Regions from separate parts of the Mesorhizobium huakuii genome, predicted to be linked through region 1. Evidence: riboswitches for the same ligand, from Rfam matches in the RefSeq annotation. Region 1 holds a riboswitch; each other region holds the start of a gene.
The links. Region 1 has a riboswitch for cobalamin ahead of HB778_RS26195 (DUF1636 family protein). Riboswitches for the same ligand answer to the same signal wherever they lie in the genome.
Positions count from the first base shown of each region.

Region 2: it holds a riboswitch for cobalamin, as region 1 does, so the genes downstream of both, bluB (5,6-dimethylbenzimidazole synthase) here and HB778_RS26195 (DUF1636 family protein) in region 1, are expected to answer to the same signal.
Region 3: it holds a riboswitch for cobalamin, as region 1 does, so the genes downstream of both, HB778_RS00220 (CbtB domain-containing protein) here and HB778_RS26195 (DUF1636 family protein) in region 1, are expected to answer to the same signal.
Region 4: it holds a riboswitch for cobalamin, as region 1 does, so the genes downstream of both, HB778_RS17155 (aromatic ring-hydroxylating oxygenase subunit alpha) here and HB778_RS26195 (DUF1636 family protein) in region 1, are expected to answer to the same signal.

Region 1 covers NZ_CP050296.1:5,425,594-5,433,107, forward strand. The annotation lists gene HB778_RS26180 (sugar ABC transporter ATP-binding protein) at 1-743, shown strand, start outside; gene HB778_RS26185 (ABC transporter permease) at 743-1,792, shown strand; gene HB778_RS26190 (substrate-binding domain-containing protein) at 1,862-2,851, shown strand; cobalamin riboswitch at 3,109-3,314, shown strand; gene HB778_RS26195 (DUF1636 family protein) at 3,337-3,804, shown strand; gene HB778_RS26200 (ABC transporter ATP-binding protein) at 3,801-4,589, shown strand; gene HB778_RS26205 (ABC transporter substrate-binding protein) at 4,638-5,585, shown strand; gene HB778_RS26210 (FecCD family ABC transporter permease) at 5,585-6,634, shown strand; gene HB778_RS26215 (phosphatidate cytidylyltransferase) at 6,660-7,514, opposite strand, start outside.
Region 2 covers NZ_CP050296.1:4,912,950-4,920,463, reverse strand. The annotation lists gene HB778_RS23660 (hypothetical protein) at 1-241, opposite strand, end outside; gene dxs (1-deoxy-D-xylulose-5-phosphate synthase) at 391-2,304, opposite strand; gene HB778_RS23650 (pirin family protein) at 2,489-3,409, opposite strand; gene HB778_RS23645 (DUF2277 domain-containing protein) at 3,450-3,716, opposite strand; gene HB778_RS23640 (exodeoxyribonuclease VII small subunit) at 3,815-4,066, opposite strand; gene HB778_RS23635 (histone deacetylase family protein) at 4,070-4,996, opposite strand; cobalamin riboswitch at 5,118-5,297, shown strand; partial or broken gene bluB (5,6-dimethylbenzimidazole synthase) at 5,399-5,980, shown strand; gene HB778_RS23625 (hypothetical protein) at 6,136-7,119, opposite strand; gene HB778_RS23620 (TetR/AcrR family transcriptional regulator) at 7,215-7,514, opposite strand, start outside.
Region 3 covers NZ_CP050296.1:43,468-50,981, forward strand. The annotation lists gene cobD (threonine-phosphate decarboxylase CobD) at 1-14, opposite strand, end outside; gene cbiB (adenosylcobinamide-phosphate synthase CbiB) at 13-984, shown strand; gene cobO (cob(I)yrinic acid a,c-diamide adenosyltransferase) at 1,311-1,925, opposite strand; gene cobU (bifunctional adenosylcobinamide kinase/adenosylcobinamide-phosphate guanylyltransferase) at 1,927-2,442, opposite strand; gene HB778_RS00215 (CbtA family protein) at 2,435-3,238, opposite strand; gene HB778_RS00220 (CbtB domain-containing protein) at 3,254-3,433, opposite strand; cobalamin riboswitch at 3,467-3,664, opposite strand; gene HB778_RS42695 (aromatic ring-hydroxylating oxygenase subunit alpha) at 3,796-4,479, shown strand; gene HB778_RS42700 (SRPBCC family protein) at 4,479-4,964, shown strand; gene HB778_RS00230 (MFS transporter) at 4,968-6,167, opposite strand; gene HB778_RS00235 (heparan-alpha-glucosaminide N-acetyltransferase) at 6,377-7,375, shown strand; gene HB778_RS00240 (methyltransferase family protein) at 7,372-7,514, shown strand, end outside.
Region 4 covers NZ_CP050296.1:3,447,805-3,455,318, reverse strand. The annotation lists gene HB778_RS17180 (alpha-glucosidase family protein) at 1-120, shown strand, start outside; gene HB778_RS17175 (ABC transporter ATP-binding protein) at 150-1,262, shown strand; gene HB778_RS17170 (DUF680 domain-containing protein) at 1,330-1,569, opposite strand; gene HB778_RS17165 (DUF680 domain-containing protein) at 1,641-1,850, opposite strand; gene HB778_RS17160 (DUF680 domain-containing protein) at 1,924-2,121, opposite strand; cobalamin riboswitch at 2,613-2,813, shown strand; gene HB778_RS17155 (aromatic ring-hydroxylating oxygenase subunit alpha) at 2,929-4,176, shown strand; gene HB778_RS17150 (hybrid-cluster NAD(P)-dependent oxidoreductase) at 4,197-5,291, shown strand; gene HB778_RS17145 (PqqD family protein) at 5,434-5,865, shown strand; gene HB778_RS17140 (serine kinase) at 5,899-6,948, shown strand; gene HB778_RS17135 (glycosyltransferase family 2 protein) at 6,945-7,514, shown strand, end outside.

The DNA.
Region 1 (7,514 bases):
GCCTGCGCGATGCGCGCTTCAGGCTCGCCCATGAAAGCGCTGGTTGGCAGCCGCCGGCTGGCGTCTCGCTCGACGTCAAGGCCGGCGAGATCGTCGGGCTGGCCGGGATCATGGGGGCGGGGCGCACCGAGCTGCTCAGCGCGCTCTACGGCACCGGCCTGTCCGGCCGCTGGGAAGGCGAGGTCGCCATCGATGGCCGGTCGGTGAAACTCGATTCCATCAAGGCCGCGCGCGACGCCGGCATCGCCTTCGTCACCGACGACCGGCGCGGCAGCGGGCTGATGCTGAGAATGGCGGTGGGCCTCAACCTGGTCATGTCGGTCATCCGCCGCATCTCACCCTTCGGCCTGATGTCGTCGCGCCGCCAGGCGGATGCGGTGAAGCAGTCCTTTGGCCAGTTCGATATCAGGCCGAAGAATCCCGACATCGCTGTCGGCGCGCTGTCCGGCGGCAACCAGCAGAAGGTGGTGCTGGCCAAGGAGATCCTCGGCAATCCCCGGCTGTTGCTGCTCGACGAGCCGACTCGCGGCGTCGACGTCGGTGCCAAGGGCGAAATCTACGCGCGGCTCAGGCAGTTGGCGGCGCAAGGGCTCGGCATCCTGGTCGCCTCCAGCGAGATGCCGGAGCTGATCGGTCTGTGCGACCGGATCGTCGTGCTGCGCGAAGGGCGCAACGTGGCGGAATTCATCGGCGGCGTCGACGAGCACACGGTGCTTGACGCGGCAAATGGCAGGGAGGCCTGATGTCTGAACAGAAGATCTCGGAGGCAAGCGGTCCGGTGGCCGCGGCACCGGTGCATCGCGATCCGCTCGCTTTGGTGGTGCGCTTCCAGAGCCTGATCGGCCTGGTCGTGGTGGCGATCGGCGGCATCATCTTCTCACCGCGCCGGCATGGCCAGATACTGTTCCTCGACCCCGACAACATCGCCAACATCGTGCGCGCCGTGTCGGAGACCGGCATCATCGCCATCGGCATGACCTTCGTCATCATCACCGCCGGCATCGACCTGTCGGTTGGCGCGGTGCTCGGCCTGTCCAGCGTCGTCACGGCATCGATGATGATCTCGGGCGGTTTCGGGCTCATTCCCACCATCCTCGCGGTGCTCGTCATGGGCATCGTCTTTGGCGCGATCCAGGGCACCATCTCCACCCGGTTCCGGCTGGAGCCGTTCATCGTCACGCTCGCCGGCCTGCAGGCGGCGCGCGGCCTGGCGCTGGTCGTGTCGGGCAACCAATACATCAACATTTCCTATGGCGACGGGCCGGGCCTGGCACCGCCGGTGTTTGCGATCCTCGGCGAGCGGCTGTTCAACAACACCGTGCCGGTCGCCACCATCGTCTTCATCGTCTTTGCCGCGATCGCGACGATCGTGCTCAACACCACGCGCTTCGGCCGCTATGTCTTTGCCGTCGGCGGCAATGAGCGCGCGGCGCGCATTTCCGGCGTGCCTGTCTCGATGGTGAAGATCTCGGTCTATGCCATCACCGGCTTTGCCGCCGCTCTTGCCGGCATCGTGCATGCCGGCCAGTTCAATTTCGGCAGCGCCAATGACGGCATGGGCTACGAACTCACCGCGATCGCCGCCGTGGTCATCGGTGGCACCAGCCTGTTCGGCGGCGCCGGCTCGATGGTGGGCACCGTCGCCGGCACCATCATGCTGGGCGCGCTCGCCAATATCCTGCAGCTCAACAACATCACGCCCGCCATGCAGTTGCTCGCGACCGCCGCGATCATCGTGCTGGCCGCAGTGCTTCAATCCCTCGTTCGCCGCCGCGAGGGTTTGGGTCGTTAGGAGGAAAGCGGCAGCAAGTTGAAGTCAAACCAAGGTCTGGCCCCCGGCCCGACGAGGAGGAGAGTGAGTATGAAAACCATAAGACAAGGAACGAGGCGCGCGCTTCACGCCATGCTTCTGGCAGGCGCTGGCCTGTGCATTGCGGGAGCCGCCCAGGCTGCCGAACCGTTGGTCAAGGCCTGCGCCAAGGACGGCCAGTTCATCATCGGCTTTTCGCAGGCGAACAATGCCGAGCCCTACCGCCAGCATGTCAATGACGAGCTGACGGCGGCGGCCAAGGAAGTACCGGGCTTTACGCTGCAGATCGCCGACGGCGCCGGCAACGTCAACACGCAGACCTCGCAGGTCGACAACTTCATCACCCAGAAAGTCGATCTGCTGCTGATCTCGCCCTTCGAGGCGGCACCGCTGACGCCGGCAGTGAAGCGCGCCATGGATGCCGGCATCCCTGTCATCGAGCTCGACCGCAAGACGGTCGGCGATCCCGGCAAGGACTACACTGCCTTCATCGGCGGCGACAATTACAAGATCGCGCTCGAAGCCGGAAAATACACCGCCAAGACCTTGCTGCCGGACGGCGGCGAGGCGGCGGTGCTGGAAGGCTTGCCGAGCTCGACGCCGGCAGTGGAGCGGCTGAACGGCTTCAAGGACGGCGTCAAGGAGAATGCCAAGATCCAGGTCGTGGCCGAGCAGGCCGCCGACTGGGTGCCGGACAAAGCCCAGACCGCCTTCTCGGCCATGCTCCAGGCGCATCCCGATATCAAGGTGCTCTACGCCTCGAACGACATGATGGCGGCCGGCGCGTTGCTTGCCGCCAAGGGCGCAGGCAAGCAGGTCAAGATCATCGGTACCGACGGCTTGCCAGGCCCGGCAGGCGGCATCGAGGCGGTGGCCAAGGGCGACTGGGCGGCGACCTTCACCTATCCGACGGGCGCCAAGGAAGCGATCGAGATGTCGAAGAAGATCCTGCTCGATTGCGCTACTTCGGTGGATACGACGGTCACCGTCGACACGACCGCGATCACGCCGGAGAACGCCAAGCAGCTGGCGGGGAAGTAAGCCCGTCTGCCTGTAGACCATCCGATCCAGGGCGGGTTCACGCGAACCCGCCCTGTCTACGTTCGCAACCTTCTCCGGCACTCGAAGGGTGGTGGCAAGGGATTGACAGCGGCAGAGGATATGTCTTTAACAGTTCTGTTATTACATAACAGACGGAGATGTTGTATGCGCCTTCTCTGACGAGGTCGCAGGCTGCTGGTGCCACGATGGTGACAGGACCAGTCGAAAAGAATCGTTGCGATGCGTCCGGGGCAAAACTACGATTGCCCGGTGATGGTCCCCGCGCCGAAAGGCAAGGGGTGAAAAGGGAACACGGTGAGACCCTCAAAGGTCGAGACCGTGGCTGCCCCCGCAACTGTAAGCGGTGAGCAAGATCCGAAATGCCACTGGCCGGCAAGGCTGGGAAGGCAGGATTGCGCCGAGACCCGCGAGCCAGGAGACCTGCCATCACTGAGTTGACCGGACGGGGTGTGCCGGGAGGAAACGTGGACGTCGGTCTTGTCGGCCGGCTCGCCAACATCCTTCCGTCGCCAGTTTTGGAAAGTGACGGAAAGTTGGACGGCTCCATCGATCATCGCATCATCGTGTGCACGCTTTGCCGTGACGTCCCGACCGGCATCAGGTCGGGCGAAAGCCTGTGCGCCGATTTGCGCTCCCGGCTCTCGGCCCATCATCAGCCCGCCGTGGCGCATGGCTTCACGATCGAAGGCGTCGAGTGCATGGCGGGCTGCGCGCGGCCGCTGACGGTGGCCTTCCAGGCGCCGGGCAAGGCTTCCTATCTTTTCGGCTCCATCGACGCCGAGGCCGACGCCGGTGATCTCGTGCGATTTGCAAGGCTATACGCCTCGCTCGCTGACGGCTGGTGCAATTCCGGACAACGTCCGCCGCGACTGGCGGGCAAGACGCTGGCCCGTATCCCCGGGCCGGGCAAGTTTGCGGGCAACAGCCGATGACGATGCCGCTTCTCGAAGCCCGCGACCTCTGCGCGACGGCGAACGGCCGGGATCTGGTCCATGCGGTCAGCCTGTCGGTGGCATCAGGCGATCGTCTCGCCATCATCGGCCCCAATGGCGCCGGCAAGACCACGCTGCTGCGCATGCTGTCGGGCATGCTCCGGCCAAGTGCGGGCGAGGTGAAGCTTGGCGGACGCCGTCTGGACAGGATCTCGACCGCCGAACGGGCCCTGCACATCGCCGTCGTCGGCCAGACCGACCAGCCCGATCCGCGGCTTGCGGTGATCGACTATGTCGAGCTTGGCCGCGTTCCGCATGCCGGATTGAGGTGCAGGAGCGAGGAACGCGACATCGTCGTCGACGCGCTTCGCCGGACCGGCCTGTTGCCGCTGCTTGGCCGCGCCATCGGCTCGCTGTCAGGCGGCGAACGCCAGCGTGCCCAGCTGGCGCGCGCCATCGCACAGCAACCGAAAGTGCTGTTCCTCGACGAGCCAACCAACCATCTCGACCCGCGCGCCCGTGGCGAGCTGCTCGAACTCGTGGCCGGCTTCGGCATGACGGTGATCGCGGTGCTGCACGATCTGGCTCTGGTGGCGCCGTTCGCCACCAGGGTCGCGGTGATGAACGAAGCCCGGCTGCATGCGCTGGCCGCGCCGCGCAAGGCGCTGACCCAGAAACTGATCCGCGAGATTTTCGGCGTCGACGTGTTTCGCCTGCGCCATCCGACCGAGGACCGCGAACTGACGGTGTTCGATGTTCCGAACCGCGCCGCACCCCCTTCCTGATCGAAACCCATCCGTCATTCGACACTGTTCAACCAAGGAGCAAAATCCGTGAAACGTCTCGCTCTGTCGCTTGTCTTCTCGCTGCTGGCCTCAACAGCCTTCGCCTTCCCCGTCACCGTCGATAGCTGCGGCAAACCGCTGACCTTCGATGCGCCGCCCAAGCGCGCCGTCATCCATGATCTCAACATGGCCGAGATGGCCTTCGCGCTGAAGCTGCAGCCGTCAATTGTCGGCCTGACCGGCATCACCGGATGGTACAAGGTCGGCGCCGAATTCAAGGCCGAACAGGGCTCCATCCCGGAACTGGCGCCCAAATACCCGACGCTCGAAAACCTCGTCGCAGTCGAACCCGATTTCTTCTTCGCCGGCTGGTACTATGGCATGAAGCCGGGCGGTGACGTGACGCCCGACACGCTAGCCCCGCACGGCATCAAGACGCTGGTGCTGACCGAGAGCTGCGTCCATCTCGACAAGAACCGCCCCGCCGCCTCGATGGACCTGCTCTATGGCGACGTCGAAAAGCTCGCCAAGATTTTTGGCAAGGAGGCGGACGCGGAAAAGCTTGTCTCCGGCTGGAAGGCGCAATTGGCTGACATCACCGCCAAGGTCGGCAGCGCCAAGGGGACGCGGGTGTTCCTCTATGATTCCGGTGAGGACAAGCCGTTCACCGCCGGAAAATTCGCCATCCCCAGCGCCATGATCACGGCAGCCGGCGGCGACAACATCATGGCCGACATGGACACCAGCTGGGGCAATACGGACTGGGAAACCGTGGCGTCGCGCAATCCGCAATTCCTCATCCTGCTCGATTACCAGGACGGCGGCGGCTACAAGAAATTGCTTGAGCTCCTGAAGGCGCATCCGGCAATGAAGGAAACGGACGCGGTCAAGAACGAGCGCTTTGTGGCGCTGCGCTATGCCGAACTGACAACTGGACCGGCGAACATCGAGGCGATCGCCAAGATCGCCAAGGCGATGCATCCGGAAGCGTTCTGATGCTTCTTGCCCCTGGGCATAAATCCGGTGCGCTTTCAGGGCACAAGGCATTCGGGCTGGCGATAGTGGCGGGCGCGGTGGCGGCCGTCGCCCTCGTGCTGCTGTCGATCGCGTATAGTTCGACGCTGATCCCGCTGACCGACGTCATCGCCTCGCTTGGCCATGCCGTCGGGTTGAACGAGCACCAGGTGTCGGGCCCGGTCGGCAAGATCGTCGTCGATCTCAGGCTGCCACGCACCATCGTGGCGGTCTGTGTCGGCGGCGGCCTCGGCACAACAGGTGCCTTGCTGCAGACGGTGACCCGCAACGATCTCGCCGATCCCTTCCTGTTCGGCCTGTCGTCGGGCGCCGCTGCAGGAGCTGTTTCCGTCATCACCGTCCTCGGCGACAGTTTCGGCATCTGGACCTTGCCGGTCGCCGCGTTCACCGGCGGCATATTGGCCGCCTGCATCGTTCTGCTGCTGGTCGCGCGGGTGCGGGGGCAGGGGCCGGAACGGCTGATCCTCGCCGGCCTTGCCGTCTCCTTCCTGTTCACCGCCCTGACCAACTATCTGGTCTTTGCCGGCGACCAGCGCGCCGCCCATTCGGTGCTGTTCTGGACGATGGGCGGGCTCGGTCTGGCGCGCTGGGACAATGTCTGGCTGGGCGCCTTGGGAGCCGGCGCTATTGCGGTTTACGGGCTGTGGAACCACCGCAGGCTGGATGCCTTCCTGGCCGGTGAAAGTGCCGCAGAAAGCCTTGGCGTGCCGGTGGCGCGGATGCGCAGGACGACGTTTCTCGTTGCCGCCTTTTCGACGGCAATTCTCGTCTCGGTCGCCGGTGTCATCGGCTTTGTCGGATTGATGATCCCGCATCTGTCGCGGCCGCTGGCCGGTCCCTTGCATCTGCGCCTGATCGCCAGCTGCGCGTTGTTCGGCGCGGTGCTGTTGCTGGCCAGCGACCTTCTGGCGCGAACCCTGCTGCCGCCGCAGGAACTGCCCATCGGCATCATCACCAGCTCGCTCGGTGCCTTCTTCGTCGTCACGCTGGTCGTGCGAAACCGGCTCTGAGCGCGCTAGGCCAGAGCTTGCCGGTTCAGACCGTCCAGAAATAGCGCACGATGTGAAAGAAGATCGGGGCCGCGAAGACCAGGCTGTCGGTACGGTCCATCATGCCGCCATGGCCTTCGATGAGATGCCCCCAGTCCTTGACGCCCTGGTCGCGCTTGATGGCCGAGGCGACCAGCCCGCCCAGAAAACCCATCGAGCATGCGACGAAGGCGACACACGCCGCCTGCAGCGGCGAGAACGGCGTCACGAACGACAGAAGCGCGCCGAGCAGGCTTGCCGACACCAGCCCGCCGATCAGGCCTTCCCAGGTTTTCGACGGCGAGACGGTCGGCGAGAAACGGTGTTTTCCGAACAGCTTGCCGAAGATGTATTGCAGTACGTCGCTGCCTTGCACGACGATGATCAGGAAGGCGATCAGCAACAAATTGCGGCCTTCGAAGCCCGGCACGTCGAGCGTCAGCAGCGCTGGAACATGGCTGACGCAATAGACCGAGATCATGACAGCCCATTGCTGCGCGGCGATCCGCTCGAGAAAGCGCTCGGTGTCGCCATGCAACGCGGTGATGGCCGGCATCAGCAGGAAGCAATAGACCGGAATGAAGATGACGAAGAGGCCGTACCAGGCGGTCCACACCAGCCAGTATTGAAACGGGATGATGATGCCGAACATGCCAAGCAGCACCCAATGATCGCTGCGGCGGGTATGCGTCAGCGTCACGAATTCTCGCAGCGACGCAAACGAGATCAGCGCGAACAGGATGGTCAGCCCGTAACGGCCGAAGAAGAAGGCGACCGTCATCAGCGCCACCATCACCCACCAGGCGTTGATGCGCTGGGTGAGATTGATCAGTGTCGAACTGAGCGGCTTCGGCGCCCGCGC
Region 2 (7,514 bases), 510 kb from region 1:
CGTCGTCTCGCTCCCCCGAAGCTTGCTCACGTGGATGCTCAGCCGCAACCGGAGGCGCGGGGTCCGGCACGATCACGAGTTGCGGCACCTGCTTGTAGGAAAAGCCGCCCCTGATATTGCCCATCTTGCCGGCGACGATGCCCAGCGCTGCTTTTTCGAGATTGCGGTCATAGCGCGTCTCGGCGGCGACCGGCGCAATTATGATGGCCGATAGGGCCACGCCGCACAGAAGCGTCTTCATTCCAATTGTCTCCCTGCCTGACAACTGATCTAGCAGGGCGCCGTTGAAAAACGGCCAAGGGACACGGTAAGCAAAACGCCAAACGGCAGTGTTAACAATGCGTTACAAAATCAAGCCGGCAAACTGATTCAAGCGCTTGAGGTTCTGAATCAGGCGCGCTGGGCGCGGGCCGTATGCCCGAGCGCCGTGAATACGGTGCGCACGATGCCGGCGGCATCGAGGCCGGCATCGGCATACATCTTTTCCGGCTTGGCGTGGTCGGTGAAGACGTCGGGCAGCACCAGCGGGCGTACCTTCAGGCCGCTTTCCAGCAGTCCTTCATGGGCCAGAAACTGCAGCACATGGCTGGCGAAGCCGCCAATGGCGCCCTCTTCCACCGTCACCAGAACCTCATGCGAGCGGGCCAACCGCCGGATCAGATCCTGGTCGAGCGGCTTGGCGAAACGGGCATCGGCAACGGTGGTGGAAAGCCCGGCCGCGCCGAGTTCCTCGGCGGCGATCAGGCAATCCTGCAAGCGCGTGCCGAAGGACAGTAGCGCCACCTTTGTGCCTTCCCGCACGACGCGGCCTTTGCCGATTTCGAGAACCGAGCCACGCTCCGGCATGTCGACGCCGACGCCGTTGCCGCGCGGATAGCGGAAGGCGATCGGGCCATCATCATAGGCTGCCGCAGTGCGCACCATGTGGCGCAGCTCCGCCTCGTCGGCGGCCGCCATCACGACAAAGCCCGGCAGGCTTGCCAAGAAGGTGGTGTCGAACGCGCCGCAATGGGTGGCGCCATCGGCGCCGACGAAACCGGCGCGATCGATGGGAAAGCGCACCGGCAGTTTCTGGATCGCGACATCGTGCACGACCTGGTCATAGGCGCGCTGCAGGAAGGTCGAATAGATCGCCGCGAACGGCTTGTAGCCTTCGGTGGCGAGGCCGGCGGCGAAGGTCACCGCATGCTGTTCGGCAATGCCGACATCGAAGGTCCTGGACGGGAAGACTTCGCCGAACAGGTCCAGCCCCGTGCCGCTCGGCATGGCGGCGGTGACGGCGACGATGCGGTCGTCCTCACGGGCCTCCTGGATCAGGCTTTCGGCGAACACCTTGGTGTAGGCCGGTGCGTTGGCCGGTGCCTTGGCCTGTGCGCCGGTGATGACGTCGAACTTGTTGACGCCGTGATATTTGTCGGCGGCGGCTTCCGCCGGCGCGTAGCCCTTGCCCTTCTGGGTGACGACATGGATCAGCACTGGGCCTTCGCCATTGTCGCGGACGTTCTTCAGCACCGGGATCAGATGTTCGAGATTGTGACCATCGATCGGGCCGATGTGGTAGAAGCCGAGCTCTTCGAACAGTGTGCCGCCGGTGACATAGCCGCGTGCATGCTCGACCGCGCGGGTGATCGCGCGATCGGCGCGCTTGCCGAGATAGGACGTCAACTTCTTGCCGAAGTCGCGCAGGCCGGCATAGGCCTTGCCCGAGGCCAGCCGCGCCAGATAGGCGCTCATGGCGCCGGTCGGCGGCGCAATCGACATGTCGTTGTCGTTGAGGATGACGATGAGCCGGGCGTCGAGCGCGCCAGCATTGTTCATCGCCTCATAGGCCATGCCGGCCGACATGGCGCCGTCGCCGATGACGGCGATGACATTGTTGCGGCCGCCGGAGAGGTCGCGGGCGGCGGCCATGCCGAGACCGGCCGAGATCGATGTCGAGGAGTGGGCGGCGCCGAAGGGATCGTACTCGCTCTCGGCACGGCGGGTGAAGCCGGACAGGCCACCTTCCTGACGTAGCGTGCGGATGCGGTCACGCCGGCCGGTCAGGATCTTGTGCGGATAGGCCTGGTGGCCGACATCCCAGATCAGCCGGTCATCCGGCGTGTTGAAGACGTAATGCAGCGCCACCGTCAGTTCGACGACGCCAAGGCCAGCGCCAAGATGGCCGCCGGTGCGCGACACCGCGTCGACCAGTTCGAGGCGAAGCTCGGAAGCCAGTTGCGGCAGCTCGCTCTCGTCAAGCGCGCGCAAATCCGCCGGAATGCGGACCTTGTCGAGAAGCGGCGTATGCGGCGTTGCGTTCACGGGTGCTCAGGCTTTCTGTTCAACGGCGGGATAGGCCGCCGGCCTGCGAAAGTAAATGCGTGTCAGTGACGCGGGCCTGCTCCCAAAAGGACAGTGCGTCGAAACAGTCTATGCCCGCGCTTCCAAGTCCTTGTTTTCATGCATATCGTGGCCCCGAAACCGGGCCGCTTTTGGGCGATATTCATTAGTTTTCCGGCAGCGGAATAAACTCTTCCTCATCTCCAGGAACGATATCGAAGCGGCCCGTCTTCCATTCTTGTTTGGCCTGTTCGATGCGCTCCTTGGACGAGGAGACGAAATTCCACCAGATGTAGCGCTTCGAGCCGAGCGAGGCGCCGCCGAACAGCATGAAATGCGCGCCGCTTTGCGACGATATGATGATCTCGTCACCGGGCCGGAACACCAGCAGTCGCTCGGCCGGAAAGACGTCGCCTGAAATCGAAACCTCGCCTTCCAGTGTGTAGATGGCGCGTTCTTCGGCATCGGCCGGGATTTTCACGCTGGCGCCAGGCGTCAGCCTGAGATCGGCATAGAGCGTCTCGGTATCGGCCCGCACCGGGGAGCGCAGCCCCTGGAAATCGCCGATGACGATGCGGCCGCGGACGCCTTCGGCGTCGATTTCAGGGAGCCGCAAGGCCGCGGTGTTCTCGAACACCGGCGCCACTTCCTCCTTGCCGTCGGGCAGCGCCAGCCATGTCTGCAGGCCGGAGATCGACATCGGCGCGCCGCGCAACTCCTCGGGCGTGCGTTCGGAGTGGACGATGCCGCGGCCGGCGGTCATCAGGTTAACGTCGCCGGGCTGGATCACCATTTCCGTGCCGAGCGAATCGCGATGCCTGATCTTGCCGTCGAACAGATAGGTCACCGTCGACAGGCCGATATGCGGATGCGGACGGACATCCATCGCCTGGCCACCGCGCAGGATCGCCGGGCCCATCCGATCGAAAAAGATGAAGGGCCCGACCAGCCGCCTCTTGGCGGTCGGCAAAGCGCGACGGACCTCGAAGCCGCCAATGTCCTTGGCGTTCGGGATGACCATCAGCTCGATCTGGTCGCTGGCGAAGGCGTCGCCGGCTTCAGGGTCTTTCCCGGGAAAGAAGCTCATGGACTCTCCTTGTCAGCGGTCGTGGACCGCTTTGGCAGCGTCAGGCAAAGCGGATCGCCGCCTTTGCCCGCAGTTTGGCCGCCACCTCTTCGCGATTGCGCGGATGCTGATGGGTTTCGAGTGAATCGAGAAGTTCGCGCGCCGATGCCGCGATGGCCTCGACGGCGTGGTCGAACGCATGCTGGTTCTGTTTCGACGGGCGTGTCGTTCCGCTCAGCTTGCGGACGAACTGAAGGGCCGCGTCGCGCACTTCGTCATTGGTTGCCGGCGGATCAAAATTGAACAGGGTCTTGATGTTTCTGCACATCGCTTCCGTATCTCCTCTTGTCCAAGGCGCCATATCAACGGCGACGAACTCTATCCTCAAACACGATGATGTCCAAAACTCGGTGAACGGCTTGCGCCTCATTCCGCGTCGAGCGGCTCGGTTCCGACCGGCTTGCCGTCGCGCGACAGCCTGATCTTCTCGACCTTGTCCTCGGCGGCCTTCAGCAGCCGATCGCAATGCGCCTTCAGCGCCTCGCCGCGCTCATAGATCTTGATCGACTGGTCGAGCGGCACGTCGCCACGCTCCAGATCATCGACGATCTTTTCCAGTGCGTCGAGTGCCTGCTCGAAGCTCATCGCCTTGACGTCTTCGTTGGTCTCAGCAGCCATCATTCATCCTTTCATCAGTCGCCCGACATGGGCGGCGACCGAAAATGCCAGTCCCTGCAGATCGTAGCCGCCCTCGAGCAGGCTGACGAGCCGGTTGCCGCTGTGGCGCGCGGCGCGCTGCATCAGCTGGCCTGTCGCCCAGTCGAAATCATCCTCGGTCAGATTGATCTCGGCCAGCGGGTCGCGGTGATGCGCGTCGAAACCAGCCGAAATGATGATCAAATCGGGCGCGAAATTGTCGAGCGCCGGCAGCACCCGGGACAGGAAGGCATCGCGAAACACCTCGCCGCCGGTCTGTGGCGCCAGAGGCGCGTTGACGATGTTGCCGGCGCCGGTCTCGTTCTTCGCGCCGGTGCCGGGATAGAGCGGCATCTGGTGCGTCGAGCAATAGAGCACTGAAGGATCGTCCCAGAAAATATCCTGCGTGCCGTTGCCGTGATGGACATCCCAATCGACGACGGCAACGCGCTCGGCGCCATGCTTCTTCTGCGCGTAGCGGGCCGCAATCGCCGCCGTGTTGAAGAAGCAGAAGCCCATCGCGGTGCTCTTTTCGGCATGGTGGCCGGGCGGGCGGGCGGCGACGAAGACATTGTCGGCGCGGCCGGCAAAGACGTCGTCGACGGCAGCGTTGGCGGCGCCGATCGCGGTGATCACCGCCTGCCAGCTCTTTGGGCTCGCGGTGGTGTCGGCATCGATACGGGCAAGGCCCTCTTCGGGAATGGCGGCGCGCACGCGGGCGACGAAATCGGCGGGATGCGCGTAGAGGATGGTCGCTTCATCGCCCTCCGGCGCCTTGACGCGATCAAGCGCAGCAAAGGTCTCGTCATCGAGCACGCGCTCGATGGCGCGCAAGCGGTCCGGCCGCTCGGGGTGACCGGGCGGGGTGATGTGTTCGAGGAAGATCGGATGGGTGTAGAGACGGGTTGTCATGCTCCCTATCTAGTGCCCCGGCGCTGCGATGGCCATGCATTGCGGCTCGATCGCTGGGGAAAATCACGCCTGCGTCCATTGGCGTCGCTGCGGGGATTGGCGCCGCGGCGGCTTCGGCGTAAGGTCGCCGCCACTGCCTGGTGCTCGCCGCAAGCGGGAGAATCGGGAACACGGTTGAATTCCGTGGCGTGCCCAACGCTGTGAGGGGGACCGCGCCGGTAAATGCCACTGTCGATGACGGGAAGGCACCGGACGCGGGTTGATCCCAAGCCAGAAGACCGGCCTGGCAGGCATCGTCATCCGCATGGTCAGGCGGGTGACATCAGAGTGACGTGCGTCCAGTTGGACGCACAAAGTACGCTCTGACGATGTGAAACCATAGCAATCGCAAGGGGACAAGCGATGCCGGAAGATATGACCGCTCCTATGGGCGACGGATTTGACCAAAGGGCGCGCGACGCGGTCTATCGCGCGATGTTCACGCGGCGCGATGTGCGCAGCCATTTCCTGCCCACAGGGCTCGACGACGAGGTGCTGGCACGGCTGCTGCTTGCCGCGCACCATGCGCCATCGGTCGGCTTCATGCAGCCGTGGAATTTCATTGTCATCCGCGATGCCGCGCGACGGGCTGATGTGCGCGACCTGTTCCTGGCCGCGCGCGAACAGGAACTGCCTGAAATCGAGGAAGAACGGCAGGCGCTCTACCGCAAGCTCAAGCTGGAAGGCATCTGCGAAAGCGCCCTCAACATCTGCATCACCTGCGACCGCCGGCGCTCGCAGGGTTCGCCGCTGGGGCGCTGGCACAATCCGGAGATGGATCTCTACAGCACGGTCTGCGCGGTGCAGAATTTCTGGTTGGCAGCGCGCGCCGAAGGCATCGGCGTCGGTTGGGTTAGCATCATTGAACCGCAAGCGCTGAAAAGCCTGCTGTCCATTCCCGAGCATGTAACGCCGATCGCCTATCTCTGCGTTGGCCGGGTTTCCGAGTTCGCACCGAAACCGGACCTTGAAACGCATGGCTGGGGTCGGCGCCTGCCGCTGCCCGAACTGATCATGAGCGAGACCTTTTGCGGGCAAGGCGAGGCACCGCTCAAGTTAGCTGTGGCGCACCTCAACACCGTCGCCTGCGCGCCCGCCGATCAGCGCGTTGCGCCGGCCGTGCCCCAGCGCGAGCCGCCGAAGGAGGCCAGCGCCTTGTCCTTCAATTCCCGGAATTTCGACGACGCCTCGGCCAGCCTGATGTCCCAGGCCGGATCAGGCACCTGGCCGGCGATGGTCTTGAAATAGACCTGCATCAGGCAAGCGATGGCGAAGGGCTCGATAAAGGCCGCCTTGAAGGCCCAGGCGAAGACGATAGCGAGCACGAAGGCCCAGCCGGCGAGTTGGCCGGGCATCATGAATAAAATGGCTGCGGCCGGAGCCAGCATCAGCAGGAAGATGACGAAGGAAACGCCCCACATGATGACCGCCAGCCAGACGGCGTTCTTGACCATGGTCTTGCCGTTCTGGGCATAGAGCACCACGCCCTGACGCGCCGTTTCGAAGGGCGAGGACGAATTGATGCGGATGTTGTAGCCGAGGATGATCTCGTCGACATAGGTCAGCGACAGGCGAATCACCGTGTTGATGAAGGAAACAAGGCCGCTCAGGCCCGGAATGGGCAGGAAAGCGGCGATCCCGCCGAGCAGGCCGGTGATGGCGCGAATGGCGCCCTTGACCAGCTGGTCGACGACGAAAAGGATGTTGGCCTCGGCGAAACGCTCCGTCACGACCTGCCGGGCATAGGCGATCTGGTTCTGGCCGTCGGGGACATCCCGGCCGTCGATCAGATGGACCATGACGGCGATATGGCCGGCCTTGACGACATAGAGAATGTATTCCCGGATCCAGTAGACGGCGATCGAGACAACGCCGAAGCCGACCACGCCGCCCCACAGGGCGAAGGACATCGGTCCATCGGGATCGGTGGAGATATTGCCGACACCATAGCCGACGGAAGCGCCGGTGCCGGTCGCCACGATGTAGGCCAGCGTGATGCCGAAATAGATGATCATGCGAAAGACAATGAAAGGCCAGGTCCGCATCATGATGGACACCGACCTGCCGATCTCGAAATCCCACATGCCCGAATCTCCCCTCAGAGATGGCTGCAGAGGATGCGCTCACCCCGAAGATTGTCAATCGTGAGCAGTGGCCAGCGGAGCGCCCGACGGGGATTTCAGTTCTGTTGCGAAGCTGGTTTTCTGAGCAGGCCCTCGAGCAGCTGCTTGAACGCCGCCACCACTTTTCTCGACGTCGCTTCCGGGTCGTTCGAATTGGCGATCCGCTGCGCTGCCTGGCTGCTCGCACCGTTGATCAGCCGTGCCGCGGTCTCGGGGTCGACGCCCGGGACGACCACCCCTTCCCCCTGCAGCGCGGTCAGATGATCGGTCATTGAACCAACGCAGGCATTGGCATTCGACCATTGTGCCGGATCGCCCAGCACGGCCGGACCGTCCCGGAACATGATGCGCTGGAT
Region 3 (7,514 bases), 1.7 Mb from region 1:
TCAAGAAGCTTCATGTCAGTCCTGATCGCTTTCCTGTCATTGGCCGTCGAACGTGTCCTGGGTTACCCGGACTGGCTGTTCCGCGCCATCGGCCATCCCGTAACGTGGTTCGGCAGGCTGATATCCTTTCTCGATCGCAGGCTCAACCGCGCCACTGATCCCGACGCGCTGCGTCGCCAACGCGGTGTCCAGGCGCTGCTGGTCATCGTGCTGGTGCCCGCGGTGGTCGGCCTCGGCGTACAGCTTGTCCTGCTCTGGTTCGTTCCCCTGGGATTTTTCATCGCCGCCCTTCTGGCGACATCGCTGCTGTCGCAGAAGAGCCTCTACGAGCACGTCGAGGCCGTGGCCGATGCGCTCGACAGCGCCGGCCTCGCCATGGGCCGTGTTGCCGTCTCGAGAATCGTCGGCCGCGATCCCGAAGCGCTCGACAGGGCCGCCATCTGCCGTGCGGCGATCGAAAGCTTGGCCGAGAATTTTTCCGACGGCATCGTCGCCCCTGCCTTCTGGACCGGTGTCGGCGGATTGGCCGGCGGCGCTGCCTACAAGGCCGCCAACACCGCCGATTCGATGATCGGCCACCGCACCCCGCGCCATGAGGCCTTCGGCTGGGCGGCGGCGCGCTTCGACGACTGGATCAACCTGCCGGCATCAAGGCTGACGGCGCTGCTGATCGTGCTGGCGGCTTTCCTGGTCAAGGGAGCCGACGCCAGCAGTTCATGGCAGGCGGTGCGGCGCGATGCGAAAAAACACCGCTCGCCCAATGCCGGCTGGCCGGAAGCGGCCATGGCCGGCGCGCTTGGCCTGGCACTTGCCGGGCCACGCAGCTATGGCGGCATCGTGGTCGACGATGTCTTTATGGGCGAAGGCGGCCGCCGCGACGTCGATAGCGACGACATCAGGCAAGCACTGAAACTCTACCACGTCGCCGATTATCTGCTTATCGTGCTGTTCGCGGTGGTCTCGGTCGTCGTTATTCTGGCCTAACCTCACCCCTCGTGAGTTCGCTCTCGAAGGGGAGGATGGGAGCCGGGCTACAACAGGTTCGCGCCTTTCCTCTCCCCCGTCGATCGGGGGAGAGGTGGCTCGGCGAAGCCGAGACGGAGTGGGGGTCGACCAGCTCGGCAGTCGCGTTTTCGCACCCGCCGGGTCGCGCTTGCCTGTCTGAGACCGCGCGTTCGATAACCGCCTTCCCCCAATCCGTCGCTGCTTCGCAGCGCCACCTTCCCCCTCCGGAGGGAAAGGAAGGGAGCCCCGCTGGGAGCGTTTGGCGACCTGACTTGAACGCTTACCCACAAAGGGGACAACAGATCTCAAAACTCGATCCCCTGCTGCGCTTTCACGCCCGCCGAAAAATGGTGCTTGGTCACGCCCATCTCGGTGACCAGATCAGCGGCCTCGACCAGCGCCGGCTTGGCGTTGCGGCCGGTGACGACGACATGCAGGCCTTCGCGCCGCGCTTTCAGCGCCGCAACCACCTTTTCGAGATCGAGATAGTCGTAGCGCAGCGCGATGTTGAGCTCGTCGAGCACGACTAGGCTGATCGACGGATCGGCGATCAACTCCAGCGCCTTGGCCCAGGCAGCCTCGGCCGCCGCGATGTCGCGCTTCAGATCCTGCGTCTCCCAGGTAAAACCCTCGCCCATTGCATGCCAGACGACGCGGTCGCCGAAGGCAGCAAACGCATCCTTCTCGCCGGTGTGCCACTTGCCCTTGATGAACTGGACGACGCCGACGCGCTTGCCATAGCCGAGCATTCTGAGCGCCAGGCCGAAGGCGGCCGTGGTCTTGCCCTTACCCGGGCCGGTGTTGACAATGAGCAGCCCCTTCTCGACCGTCTTGCTGGCCACCTCGGCGTCCTGCACCGCCTTGCGCTTGGCCATCTTGGCGCGGTGGCGCTCCTCGTCCTTATTGTCGATGTCGGTCATGTCATTTCACCTTGAGCGGCAGCCCCGCCACCATCAGCAGCACCGTATCGGCAATCGCCGCGACCTGCTGGTTGAGCCTTCCGGCATCATCGCGAAAACGGCGCGCCAAGGCATTGTCCGGCACGATGCCTTGCCCGACTTCGTTGGACACCACGAACCAGGGCCCGCGTGGCCGTGACAGCACATCCGCCAGCCGCCGGCATTCGGCTCCAACGTCGTGATCGGCCAGCATGTGATTGGTCAGCCACAGTGTCAGGCAGTCGACCAGCACCGGCTGGTTGTCGGGCAAGGCCTCGAGCGCGCCGGCGAGATCGAGCGGTGCGTCGATAGTCATCCAGCCCTCGCCGCGCCGCGAGCGGTGCAGCGCGATGCGCTCGCGCATTTCGCTGTCGTAGGCCTCAGCCGTGGCGATATAGGCCCATGGTGACGGCAACGCCGTCGCCAGGGTTTCGGCATGCGCGCTCTTGCCGGAGCGCGCGCCGCCGATGATGAACGTCAGCTTGTTGCGATCAGGCAAAGCTGTCGCGCAGGCTGGTCGCGGTGCCGGTGAAGCGTCCGCGCACCACGCCGACGACGGCGCCGAGCACCAGCCAGAACACCAGGTTGGTCACCGTCACCGCCACCACGAACTGGTGATGCAACCCTTCCGGAATCGCCGTCTCGAAGCTGTCGGGCTGTGGCGCGCCGACGATGTGCGGGGCAACGATCAGCGCCACGGCAAGGATGGCGAGCGGCAGTGACTTGCGGAACGCGATCAGGCCGAGACCAGCCGCGGTTGCCGCCACCGTTGCCCACCACCAGATCTGGCGCGGCAAGAGATCGGCCGCCGGCATGGCCGGCAGTTCCGGCGGTAGGCCGAGACCAGGCGCCAGCGTGAACACGGCAAAGCCGGCCAGGCCCCAGAATACGCCCTGGCGCCAATTGCCGATGCCGCCGGCGAATTCCGAAACCGCGACCAGGATCAGCGCGAAGCCGATGCCGGTGACGATATTGGCAAGCACGCTGAAGGCGAAACGCTCGAAACCGTCTGCCGGCGCCCAACCCTCGTCTTTCGCCGGAGCAGTCACTTCAGCCGGGGCCGGCGCCGCAGTGCTCATGGCATTCCCCGCCGGGGCGGCCGTACTCATGGCAGTGGTATCCGCCGCGGCCGGGGCCGCGGCATGGTCGTGCTTATGGCCGCCGCCGGCCTGTTCGTAGACTTCCGCCTTCAGGATCAGCGGCACAGTGGCATAGGCCTGCATGCAGGCGAGGATGACGCCGGCCACGAGCCCTGCGATCGCCGCGATGAACACGACGTTGCGAAACAGGTTCATGATGTCAGATCCTGGTCAGTGGCAGGGAAACGCCATCGAATGGCGATAGTCGTGAGCCGCATTGTGGACCGCATCGATATGCGAAAAGCCGACAAAGCCCATCACGAAAATGCCGAGCAGCGCGGCGAGCGCCAGCTGCATGAAGCGCGACTGCGAGGAGACGGAGGCGCCGAGGGAGACGGAAGCGGTATTCATATCTTGTCCTTTCACCCTCCACCCGAGGGCCTGTCAGTTTTGCCGTCGTCGGCAGGTCTCCTGGCTCGCGGATCAGCGCCCTTCTCCACCTTCCCGAAGACGAATCTTCAGTGGCATATGGAGAGGACTACCGCACACAGTTGCGGGGGCAGCCACGGCATTGGGCAAGAATTTCGCCCGCACCGCATTCCCTCTTGGCTCCAAAACGGAACCGACGACTGCATGACTATAGGGAAAATCACGACACGCGGCAAACCAAATTCCGCCGGCAAACAGCGCGATTGCGCCATGCCGTCGCGAGGCGCGACAATTGACAATTCTCCTGGCCGGGTGTCGGCTGGCATCTTCACTGGAAGCCAGCCATGCAGCCCATTGCCAGCGAGCGCGCCCCCTACAACGGCCTGACCCAGGCCGAACCGACGCTGCCTTCATCGGCCTATTGGGATGAAGCAGCCTATCAGCGGGATCTCGATGCCATCTGGTACAAAAACTGGCTGCTCGTCTGCCGCGAGGCCGATCTCGCCCAGCCGCTTGCCTTCCGCCGATTCCGCATCGGCACGCAGGACATCATCGTGCTGCGCGACGACACCGGCGCGCTGCGCGCCTTCCACAACACCTGCCGGCATCGCGGCTCGCAGCTTTGCCAGGAGAGCGAGGGCCGGCTGAAGGCGCGGCTGATCACGTGCCCCTACCACGCCTGGTCCTATTCGCTGCGCGGCGACCTCGTGCGCGTGCCGTCGAAATCGTTGCCTGATGGTTTCGACAAGGCCGACCATCCGCTCTACCGCGTCGCGCTCTCGGTGTGGCGTGGTTTCGTCTTCATCAATCTGCAGGAGGATGCGGCGGGCTCCGCGCAGGCCTCCTTCGACCCGGCCTCCGGCAATCTCGGCAACTGGCCGCTGGAAACGCTGGTCTCAGGCCATGTGCTGCGCAAGGTGATGCACTGCAACTGGAAGATTTTTTGGGAAAACTTCAACGAGTGCCTGCACTGTCCGGGCGTGCACAAGGACCTGTCACGGCTGGTGCCGATCTACGGCCGCGCCTGATGAGCCGGCACGATGACCCCGAATGGACGCGCCATGCCGACAATGACGCGCCGGAATTTTCCGGCGGCCTGCGCGCCGGGGCCGAGACCTGGTCGCGCGACGGCAAGACGCATGGGCCGGTCTTCTCAGGCCTGACGCCAGCCGAACGCGCCGCCGGCCAGACCTACGCCACCAGCCTGCCCTCGATGTTCATCGTCGGTCATGTCGACTATGTCAGGACCGTGCGCCTTGTGCCGCTCGGCCCGGAGCAAACCGAACTTGTCGCCGAATGGCTGTTTACCCCCGAGGCCCTGGCCACGACCGACATCGACAACATCGTCGCCTTTGGCACGCAGGTGCTGGAAGAGGATGCGGCGATCTGCGAGGTCAACCAGAGGGGCCTGCGTTCGATGCGTCACACCGCCGGCGTGCTGATGCCCGAAGAGTACGACTTGCACCGCTTCCACAACTGGGTGCGCGAGCAGCACGCGGCGCTTTCTGCCTGATCCTCACAGGGACTTCGGCAGGTAGCGCCACGTGACAAACCCGCAAACCGCCGCCAGCAGCCCGAGCGTGACGAACACCGAGCCCAGTCCAAAGAAGGCCAGCACCACCGAATAGACCAGCGGCGGCGTCAGCTCGGAAAAGTCGAGATAGGTGCGGTAGACTGCCGCCATCTGCGCCCGCTCATAGGAGCGCACCGAGCGCATGAAGGCGGTCGAACCCAGCGCATCGAGCGCGATGGTGAAGAAGGCGCCACACAGCAGGAAAGTGCCGGTGAGCAGCGGCACGCTCTCCCCGACAGCACCCGCCGCCAGAAGCATTGCCGACATGGCGAAATAGGCAAATGTCATGGTGCGCCGGCCGCCAAAGCGTTGTCCGGCCTTGCCCCAGAAGATCGCCATGAACAACAGCGCGTTGCCGGCCGAAACCAGAAGACCGCCGGCCAGCTTGCCCTCGCCGGTGATCACCATGAACAGCGGCCCATAGACGAAGAACGTCGTCCAGAAACAGGAGCGGCCGAAGGCGATCAGCCAGGCAAGCCTCAATCTGGGCTGCGCGACGAAGCGGCCGATATTGGCGAGCGGATTGGCCGGCCGTGTCTTGCCGGGCCGGATCGAAGGGTTGTCGCCAAGCCGATAGGTCCAGAACAGCGCCAATAGCGCCAGCGCGAACACCGCCACCGCACCATGCGCGGCATAGATGCCGAAGCGCGTGTAGAGGAAGATGCCGAGCGTCGGCCCGCCGGTCCAGGCGAGCATCGACCACGCCATGCGCAGCGATTCGGCCTGCATGAAGTCGGTCTTGCGGATGTGGTCCATGATGTAGAGGTTGAGCGTGATCGAGAGCGCACTAGCGCCCATCACACGGCACAGCATGCCGGCCAGTTGCCCGGCCAGCGTGTGGGTAACGAAGAACAGCGAGCCTATTGCAAGGAGGCAGGCGCCTGCCGTGTAGACCCAGCGCCGGGCAAAGCGGCGGATCAGCATCGGCATGAACAAGGTCACGGACAGGCCGAGCAGCGCCACGATGGTGTAGAGGATCGAGACGATCTGCTCATTGTGCAGAATCTCGTAGGCCTGGATCGGGATGACACTCGACACCGTGGCGCGGGCGAAGGATTCGACCGCGTAGAGCGAGGCGAAGGTGCGCGCATCCGCGGCCTTGAGGGCCGGAAGCCAGATCGGATGGCGGACATGGGTGGACATTGCTTCCCCAAAGCAGAATCACCGGCCAAATCTGCCGTGGTCGTTCCCGGACGATTAAGAGGAAACCGACGTGTAACCGGCGAAAAGCGAAACCGGTCAAAGGCTTCCCGGCTCTGGCCTAAAGCGGCGCTTGATCCGATGCCCCGGCCTTCTTCTGTCCCGTCCAACCGTGATAGTCCTCAGGCGGGGCTGAATCAGATCGCGAGACCATGACCATCCATACGCCGACCGCACCCGTTCCGGAGCCATCAAAGCGCATCGTCGCCATCGACATTGTGCGCGGCATCGCGCTGCTGGCCATGGCGAGCTACCATTTCACCTGGGATCTGGAATTCTTCGGCTACACCGATCCAGGCCTCACCGCTTTTGGCTGGTGGAAGATCTACGCACGCTGCATCGCCTCGACTTTCCTGTTCCTGGTCGGCGTCAGCCTGTACCTGGCTCACGGCCAGCAAATCCGCTGGAACGGTTTTTGGAAGCGCTTTGCAATGGTTGCCGGTGCCGCGGTCGCCATTTCGGTGGTCACCCGCATCGCGACGCCGGACGGATTCATCTTCTTCGGCATCCTGCATGAGATCGCGCTCGCCAGCCTGCTCGGCCTCGCCTTCCTGTGGCTGCCGGCCCTGCTGACGCTTGTCGTTGCCGCGCTCGTGATCGCTGCGCCCGTCTATCTGCGCTTCGAGGCCCTGGACCATCCCTGGCTATGGTGGATCGGCCTATCGGCGACCAATCCACGATCCAACGACTATGTGCCGCTGTTTCCATGGTTCGGCGCGGTGCTTATCGGCATCGGCGTGGCGAAACTCACTTCCGCCTCCGGCCTGCGAGCGCGTCTGGCGAGCCTTGCGCCCGGCCGCTGGGCCAATCCGCTGCTCTTCATCGGCCGCCACAGCCTCGCCTTCTACCTGATCCACCAGCCGTTGCTGATCGGCTGCGTCTGGCTGTTTTCGCAAGTCATGCCCGCCCAGGTCGAAACCCCGCAAGTCAATTTCCTGAAAACCTGCCAGCGCTCATGCGAGCAGACGCGCAACGCAACCTTCTGCACCAGCTATTGCAGTTGCATACTGACGACGATCGAGGGCGAGGCCACGCTTGATCGGCTTGAGAACAACGACCAGAGTGCGGAATTCCGGGCGCATCTGGGCGATCTGGCCGCCAGCTGCACGGCCCAGACCGAGGACAAGATGGACGAGGGAGGAACTCAATGACCGAACCCCAGCCGAAGCCCGGGGTGATACCGTGGCCGCCGGTGATCTATATCACCGCCATCGCCATCAGCGTCGCCCTCGGTCTTTTCTATCCCCTGCCCTGGATCGGCGACCTTCTCGGCGACCTCCTGTTCGCCGC
Region 4 (7,514 bases), 2.0 Mb from region 1:
AAGGTTGACCTTGGCAACCGATCCCTGCAACCTTTGCCGGGACACGGGTTTTCCGGGCAGGCAAGCACCGGTTCGGTCGAGCTCGGCGGTTACGGCGCCTGGTTCGGACGGATCGACTGAGTTTTTGAGACATCACTGGGAGGAAACCAATGGCCGATGTCAATCTGAGACAAGTGAAGAAATCCTACGGCAACCTGCACATTCTCCACGGCATCGACCTCGATATCAAATCGGGCGAGTTCATCGTCTTCGTCGGCCCGTCGGGCTGCGGCAAGTCGACCTTGCTGCGGTCGATCGCCGGGCTCGAGGAAATCACCTCCGGCGAACTCAAGATCGCCGGTGAGGTCGTCAACGACGTGCCGCCGTCCAAGCGCGGCATCGCCATGGTGTTCCAGTCCTATGCGCTCTATCCGCACATGACGGTCTACGACAACATGGCGTTCTCGATGAAGATCGGCAAGGAGAACAAGGCCGAGATCGACCGGCGTGTGCGCCAGGCGGCGGAAATCCTGCAATTGACCAAATATCTCGACCGGCTGCCCAAGGCGATGTCGGGCGGGCAGCGCCAGCGCGTCGCCATCGGCCGCGCCATCGTGCGCAATCCGAAAGTGTTCCTGTTCGACGAGCCGCTGTCGAACCTTGACGCCGCCCTGCGCGTTGCCACCCGCATCGAGATCGCCAAGCTGAAGGAATCGATGCCCGCCACGACCATGATCTACGTCACCCACGACCAGGTCGAGGCAATGACTCTGGCCGACCGCATCGTGGTGCTTAAGGACGGCCATATCGAACAGGTCGGCACGCCGATGGACCTCTACAAGAAGCCCGGCAATCTGTTCGTTGCCCAGTTCATCGGCTCGCCGGCCATGAACATCCTGCCGGCGACCATCGACAAGACCGGAAACCCGACTGTCGTCAGCCATGTCGGCGGGCGCAAGGCGACCGTGCCGATCTCGACGCCAGCCTCGGCGAAGGGTGCGGCGGTAAGCTTCGGCGTGCGGCCGGAAGACCTCATGGTCGCCACCGGCGCGGACTATCTGTTCGAGGGAACGGTCGACTATGTCGAGCAGCTCGGCGAGGTCCAGCTGGTCTATGTCGACATCGGCCGTGCCGACCTGCCGCTGGTGACCAAGCTGCCCGGCAATGTCGAGGTCAAGCGCGGTTCGACATTGCGGCTGAGCGCCAATGCCGAGGACCTGCATATCTTCGATGCGGACGGACATTCCTTCGCGCTGCAAAAGCCGGAAGCAAAGGCGGCCTGAGGCTTCGGATCGAAAAAAGAGCGGCGGGCCAGGCCCGCCGCTCTTTTTGGAAAATTAGCTTCGGCTGTTAGTGGTTGCCGAAGAGGTTCCGGTCGCTGCCCTGAGGCGCGGACTTCTGCGCGTCGCCCGACGAATTGAGCAGCTTGTAGACGGGCGAGCCGTTGCCGCGGATCGAAGCCGTACGCGAGTTGTCAACCGAGGTCGCCGCAGGCTGGTTGGCGGCATTGGAGCCATAATTGTCACTGCCGGCGAAGGCACTGCCGGAGATGGCCAGAACGGCGGCGGCGGCAAGGATGATCTTCTTCATTTCAAGTCTCCTGAATTTCTGGATTTCGCCGGGACAGCGGGTATGCCCGCCGTCCCGCTGCGAACCGGTTGTTAGTTGTTGCCGAAAAGGTTGCGGTCAGCGCCCTGCTGAGCAGGCGCCTGAGTGGCCGGAGCCGACTTCTTGATCGAAGCGGTGTACGAACTGTCGTTCGAAGCAGCGGCAGCCTGGTTGGCGCCGGTGGAGCCATAGTTGTCGCTGCCGGCGAAAGCGCTGCCGGAGATGGCCAGAACGGCGGCGGCAGCAATGATGAACTTGTTCATGTTAGGTCTCCTGAATTTCTTGAGGTCGGCCGGAGCGGCGGGCGAAAAACCCGCCATTGGCCGGGATCGGCTGTTAGTTGTTGCCGAAGAGGTTGCGGTCAGCACCCTGAACAGGCGCCTGAGCAGCCGGTTCCGACTTCTTGGTCGAAGCGGTGTGCTGGCTGTCGACAGCCGCGGCTGCAGCGGCATTCGAACCATAGTGGTCGCTACCAGCGAAGGCGCTGCCGGAAATGGCCAGAAGGGCAGCGGCAGTGAGAACAATCTTTTTCATTTTGGGCACTCCAGTATTTTTCTGTCCGTCTAGCGGCGTGTCTTGGGATTAAAATCGCGTCGTTCGGACAGCCCCGATGTGGGAAAGCCAGCCAGCCGTTTCCAATCACGAAGTTGTTCCGTGTGGACCAAGAATCCACCACTTGAAATTGTGCCAAGGCCTTCCTGGCCATATATTTTTGTTTTTGATATCAAACTGTTAGGCAAACCAGCGCTGCGATCACCAACTGTATCGGAGCCTCAGCGTTCACACCGTCCTGCACGCACCGTCAACAGAAACGAACCGTTCGGTTCGATTTTAGAATCTGCTAATAGTTACTTTTCGATACCGTTAACCTTTTTAGCGCCCGTTCCGGGTCGATTCTGACAGCAGGTACAGCCGTGACCGCGACGATTTTCGTGACTGCCGCCTTGACCCGATCGTTTCGCATGCGTGTCGCGCCACATGGATGCGATGTCGCTTTCATGCCGATGTCGCATCCGCTGTCGTGATTAGATCAGGCCATCTCAGGTGCCGCTTCGTGACGACGGGGCGGAGAATTGGGAAGCCGGTCAAAGTCCGGCGCTGCCCCCGCAACGGTGGTGGAGTTCAAGTCGCAACGGGAGACCACTGGGCGAAAGCCTGGGAAGGTGTCGCGACCGTCCGCAAGGACACTCCAGAGCCCGGAAACCAGCCCGAGATAGTTGAACTCGACTGATCGCGGTGGGCGGTCAAGAGGCGGATGCTGCATATCCGGCGCGAGCCGGCGTGCGGTCGATCCTTCCTCAATCACCACCATAGTCAGTCCTTGAACGAAGAGGACAGGACATGGATGCGCGCAACGATATGCTGAGGCTCTTGAACAGCCGCAGAGAGGGTTTCTCACTCGAGCAGCCCTTCTACACGGATCCCGATTTCTTCAAGCTCGACATGGAGCTGATCTGGTATCGCGACTGGCTGTTCATCGGCCATGATTGCGAACTGCCGAAGCCCGGCAGTTTCATCACCGTGCAGATCGGCGACTATCCGGTCGTGCTGGTGCGCGATCAGCAGGGCAAGATCAATGCCTTCCACAATTCCTGCCGCCATCGCGGCAGCCGCGTCTGCAACACCGACAAGGGTATGGCCGCCAAGCTGGTCTGTCCCTATCACCAGTGGACCTATGAGCTGGACGGAAGGTTACTGTTTGCCCGCCAGATGGCAGATGGTTTCGACAAGAGCCAGTTCGGCCTGAAGCCGGTCGCCTGCGAAAGCGTGGCCGGCTACATCTTCATCTGCCTGGCCAAGGAGGCGGCGGACTTCGCGCCGATGCGGGCGATGATCGAACCCTATCTCAAGCCGCACCGCTTGAGCGAAGCAAAGATCGCCTTCGAGAGCACGATCGTCGAGAAGGGCAACTGGAAGCTCGTCTGGGAAAACAACCGCGAGTGCTACCATTGCGCCGGCAATCACCCGGAACTGTGCAAGACCTTCCCGGAAGCCCCGACGGTGACCGGCGTGCAAGGCGCCGACAGCGATCCGGAGATGCTGGCGCACTGGGCCAAATGCGAGGCGGCCGGCCTGCCGAGCAAGTTCCGCATCGACCCGGCCGGGCAATTCCGCGCCACAAGGGCGCCGCTGCTGCGCGACGCGGTCAGCTACACGATGACCGGCAAGCGGGCGGTGAAGAAGAACCTCTCCGACAGCGTGTCGGCCGACCGCATCGGTACGTTGATGCACTATCACTACCCGACGACCTGGAACCATATCCTCATCGACCATGCCGTCACCTTCCGCGTGCTGCCGATCAGCGCGACGGAAACGGCGGTGACGACCAAATGGCTGGTCCACAAGGATGCGGTCGAAGGTGTCGACTACGATCTTGCCGAGCTCACCCATGTCTGGACCGAGACCAACGACCAGGATCGCCGCATCGTCGAGGAGAACGCCTTCGGCATCCTGTCGCCGGCCTATGAGCCCGGCCCCTATTCCGAGTTGCACGAGGGCGGCGTGATCCAGTTTGTCGACTGGTATGCGCGCTTCATCGGCCCGCGCCTTGCCGACGACGGCAGGCCGGCGCTGCGCAGCGTTGCTTGAGAGGTTGAGGGATGAATGCGATGACGGATCTTGGCCTCTATCGCCATCTCGACCAGATGGCGCCCTGGAACGACAGGCTGCAGGTGCTGGAAGTGATCGGCGTCAGCGACGAAGCGCCTGACGTCAAGACCTTCACCTTCCGCTCCGACAACCAGACCTGGTTCCGCTACAAGCCGGGCCAGTTCGTGACGCTGGAACTGCCGACGCCGGACGGGCCGCTGATGCGCACCTATACGCTGTCGTCGTCACCGTCGCGGCCGTTCTCGATCGCGGTGACGGTGAAGGCGCAGGCCGGCAGCATCGGCACGCGCTGGATGTTCGATCACCTGAAGCCCGGTTCGCACGTCAAGGCCTATGGGCCGAATGGCGACTTTTCTCTGCACAGCCACCCGGCGGCCAAATATCTGTTCATCTCGGCCGGTTCCGGCGTGACGCCGATGATGTCGATGCTGCGCTGGCTGAACGACTGCGCGCCGTGGACAGATGTCGGCTTCGTCAATTGCGCCCGGCGCGCCGAAGAGATCATCTTCCGCAAGGAGCTTGAACTGCTCGGCGGTCATATGCCCGGCCTGTCGCTCGGCTTCATGATCGAGGAGCGGTCGAGCCGCGAGGGCTGGTACGGCCATATGGGCCGCATCGACGCCATCCGGCTGCCGCTGCTGGCGCCCGATTTCCGCGAACGCGAAATCTTCTGCTGCGGTCCGGACCCTTTCATGCGCGCCGTGCGCGGCATGCTGGAGGCCGCCGGCTTCGACATGACGAAATACCACCAGGAGAGCTTTGCCGCACCGATGGTGGAGGAAATCCCGGCGCCGTTCGCTGCGCCGGACAGTGTGGCTGTTCCCGTCGAAGCCGCAACACCGATCCGCTTCGCGCTTTCGGACGTCGACGCGGAATGCGTCGCCGGCCAGACCGTGCTGCAGACGGCGCGCGCTTCGGGCGTGCGGATCCCCGCAGCCTGCGAATTCGGCCTGTGCGGAACCTGCAAGGTGAAGAAAGTCTCCGGCGCTGTCGAGATGAGCCACAATGGCGGCATCCTCGATCACGAGATCGATGACGGCTTCATCCTCGCCTGTTGCTCGAAGCCGCTGTCGGCGCTCGAAATAGAGGCGTGATCGGCTCGCGCTCCCAGCCGGCCCCCAAATGGCTGGAGTCTTGCCGGCTCCGCTTACCTTGCCAACGAAGAACCGAGCGTTTACAGGCGTTGTCAGTGGACGCGATCCTGCGGGTGGGCGGGGATTGCGAAGCGGGGCAACAATGACACGTGATTGCGACGCCTATGCGGTTGCGAGCAGGGACATCGTCTTCGAATCCTTCGATGGCGAGGCCGTGGTGCTCAACCTTGCCAACGGCAAATATTTCGGCTTTTCCGATTCCGGCAGCAGGGTCTGGCAGGCGCTCGCGTCCGGGATCGATGCCCGGGCCCTGATCGGGCTGACCGCCGGCGGTTCGACACTCGGCGCGGCTGAACTCGAACACTTCATATCGCAATTGCTCGAACTGGGTTTGCTGGTGCCTTCGGAAACGGCGGCGCAACCGCTGCCGGGCGAGTTGCCTGCCGAGCTTGCCGCCACGAGCGAGCCGCTCGATGTGAGCATTCACGACGACCTCGCCGATTTGATCATCGTGGACCCCATCCACGAGGTCGAGGAACCCCTCGGCTGGCCGGCGGTCAAGCAGGCATCCTGACGAGCCGGGTGGGTCTGAGATAGAGGGCGCAGGATGCCGCGCGTCACGCTCGAAACCTTGCCGGACTACGCCCGGCATCTCATCACCGCCGCTGAAGATGCCGCTGCATGTTATCCGGCCGCGCGGACGATCCGCCTGCCCCGGCTGGAGCTGATCGCGCATGTCGCTCCCGGTGTGCTCGCCGAGGCGCTCGGCCACGCCTTCTTGGAGGCCGAGGACGACCTGGCGGAGCCATCGACATGCCGCATCTTCACCGTTCATCCCGGCATTGGCGGCATCCCTGAGCCGGCGCGATGGGGCGATGCGCATTTCACCGAATACGGCTTTGCCGAACGGCTCGCCGGGGCCGAACTGCGTGGCCACTATTTTCACGATCTGGATTTCTGGCAGGTCTACGATCCGGAGCGCCGCATTGGCGTCCAACTGATGACCTCGCCCGATGCTTTTCCGCCCTGGGAGCCGACAGCACCGCTGCGTGCCTTCCTGCACTGGGAATATGCGGCGCGCGGCATGCGGCTGACCCATGCCGGCACGCTCGGCGCCAATGGCAAGGGCGTGCTGCTCGCCGGCGCGGGCGGCGCCGGCAAATCCGGCACCGTCGCCGCCGGCCTGCTCAACGGGCTCGACAGCGTCGGCGACGACTATGTGCTGATCGATCTCGCCGGCGGCGTGACCGCGCGGCCGCTGTTTTCAACACTGAAGCAGGACCCGCAAGGTTTCGCACGGCTGGGCCTGCAGCAGCGACTGATGATCGAGAGCCCCTTGAACTGGCAGGGCAAGCACACGTTTCACATTGCCGACATCGCGCCCCGGCCGGTGCCTGCAGCGCTGGACATCGTTGCGCTGGTGGTGCCACATATCGGCGGTGGCGAGACGAGTTCGATTGTGCCAGTGTCGCGTCGAGACGCCATGATTGCACTGGCACCGTCGGGCATCATGCAGATGCCGGGGGAGCGCGAAAGCGGCTTCCGTTTCTTCGGCGATCTTACCCGCCAGCTGCCAAGCTACCGTCTGTCCCTGGGAACGCATCCCGAGGAGATCGCCGGCACTCTTGCGGATTTTCTGACGCGAGTTGTTTCGTGAAATTGAGCGTGATCATGCCTGTCTACAACCGCGAACGCTATGTCGTTCCGGCCTTGCGCTCGTTGGTGCGCCAGCGCGATGCCGCCGATCTCGACATCATCGTCATCGACGACGGCTCGACCGACGGTTCGGCGGAGGCCGTGCGTTCGATGATGGTCGAGAACCCCTGCATCCGGCTGTTCCGGCAAGAGAATATGGGTGTCGCCAGGACTCGCAATGCCGGGCTGAGGCAATTGCCTGCGGACGCCGAGTTCGTTTCGTTCCTGGATTCCGACGACATCTCGCTGGCCGGGCGCTTCAAGACCGATCTTGCGCGTTTCGGCGAGAGCCCCGGCTTGGAGTTGACCTATTCGCTGATGACGCTGGCCGACCGGATTGACGACGAGAGACTGGAGCCTGCGGTCGACAGCCGCACCATGACGATGCGGGGAATTTCGCTGAGCATTGCCCTGTTCCGCAGGAGCCTTGTCGAGCGAACGGGCCAATTCGACGAGGAGTTCGAACAGGCCGAGGACACCGACTATCTGCTGCGGGTTTTCGAAACGGGTGCGAACTACGAGTTGCTG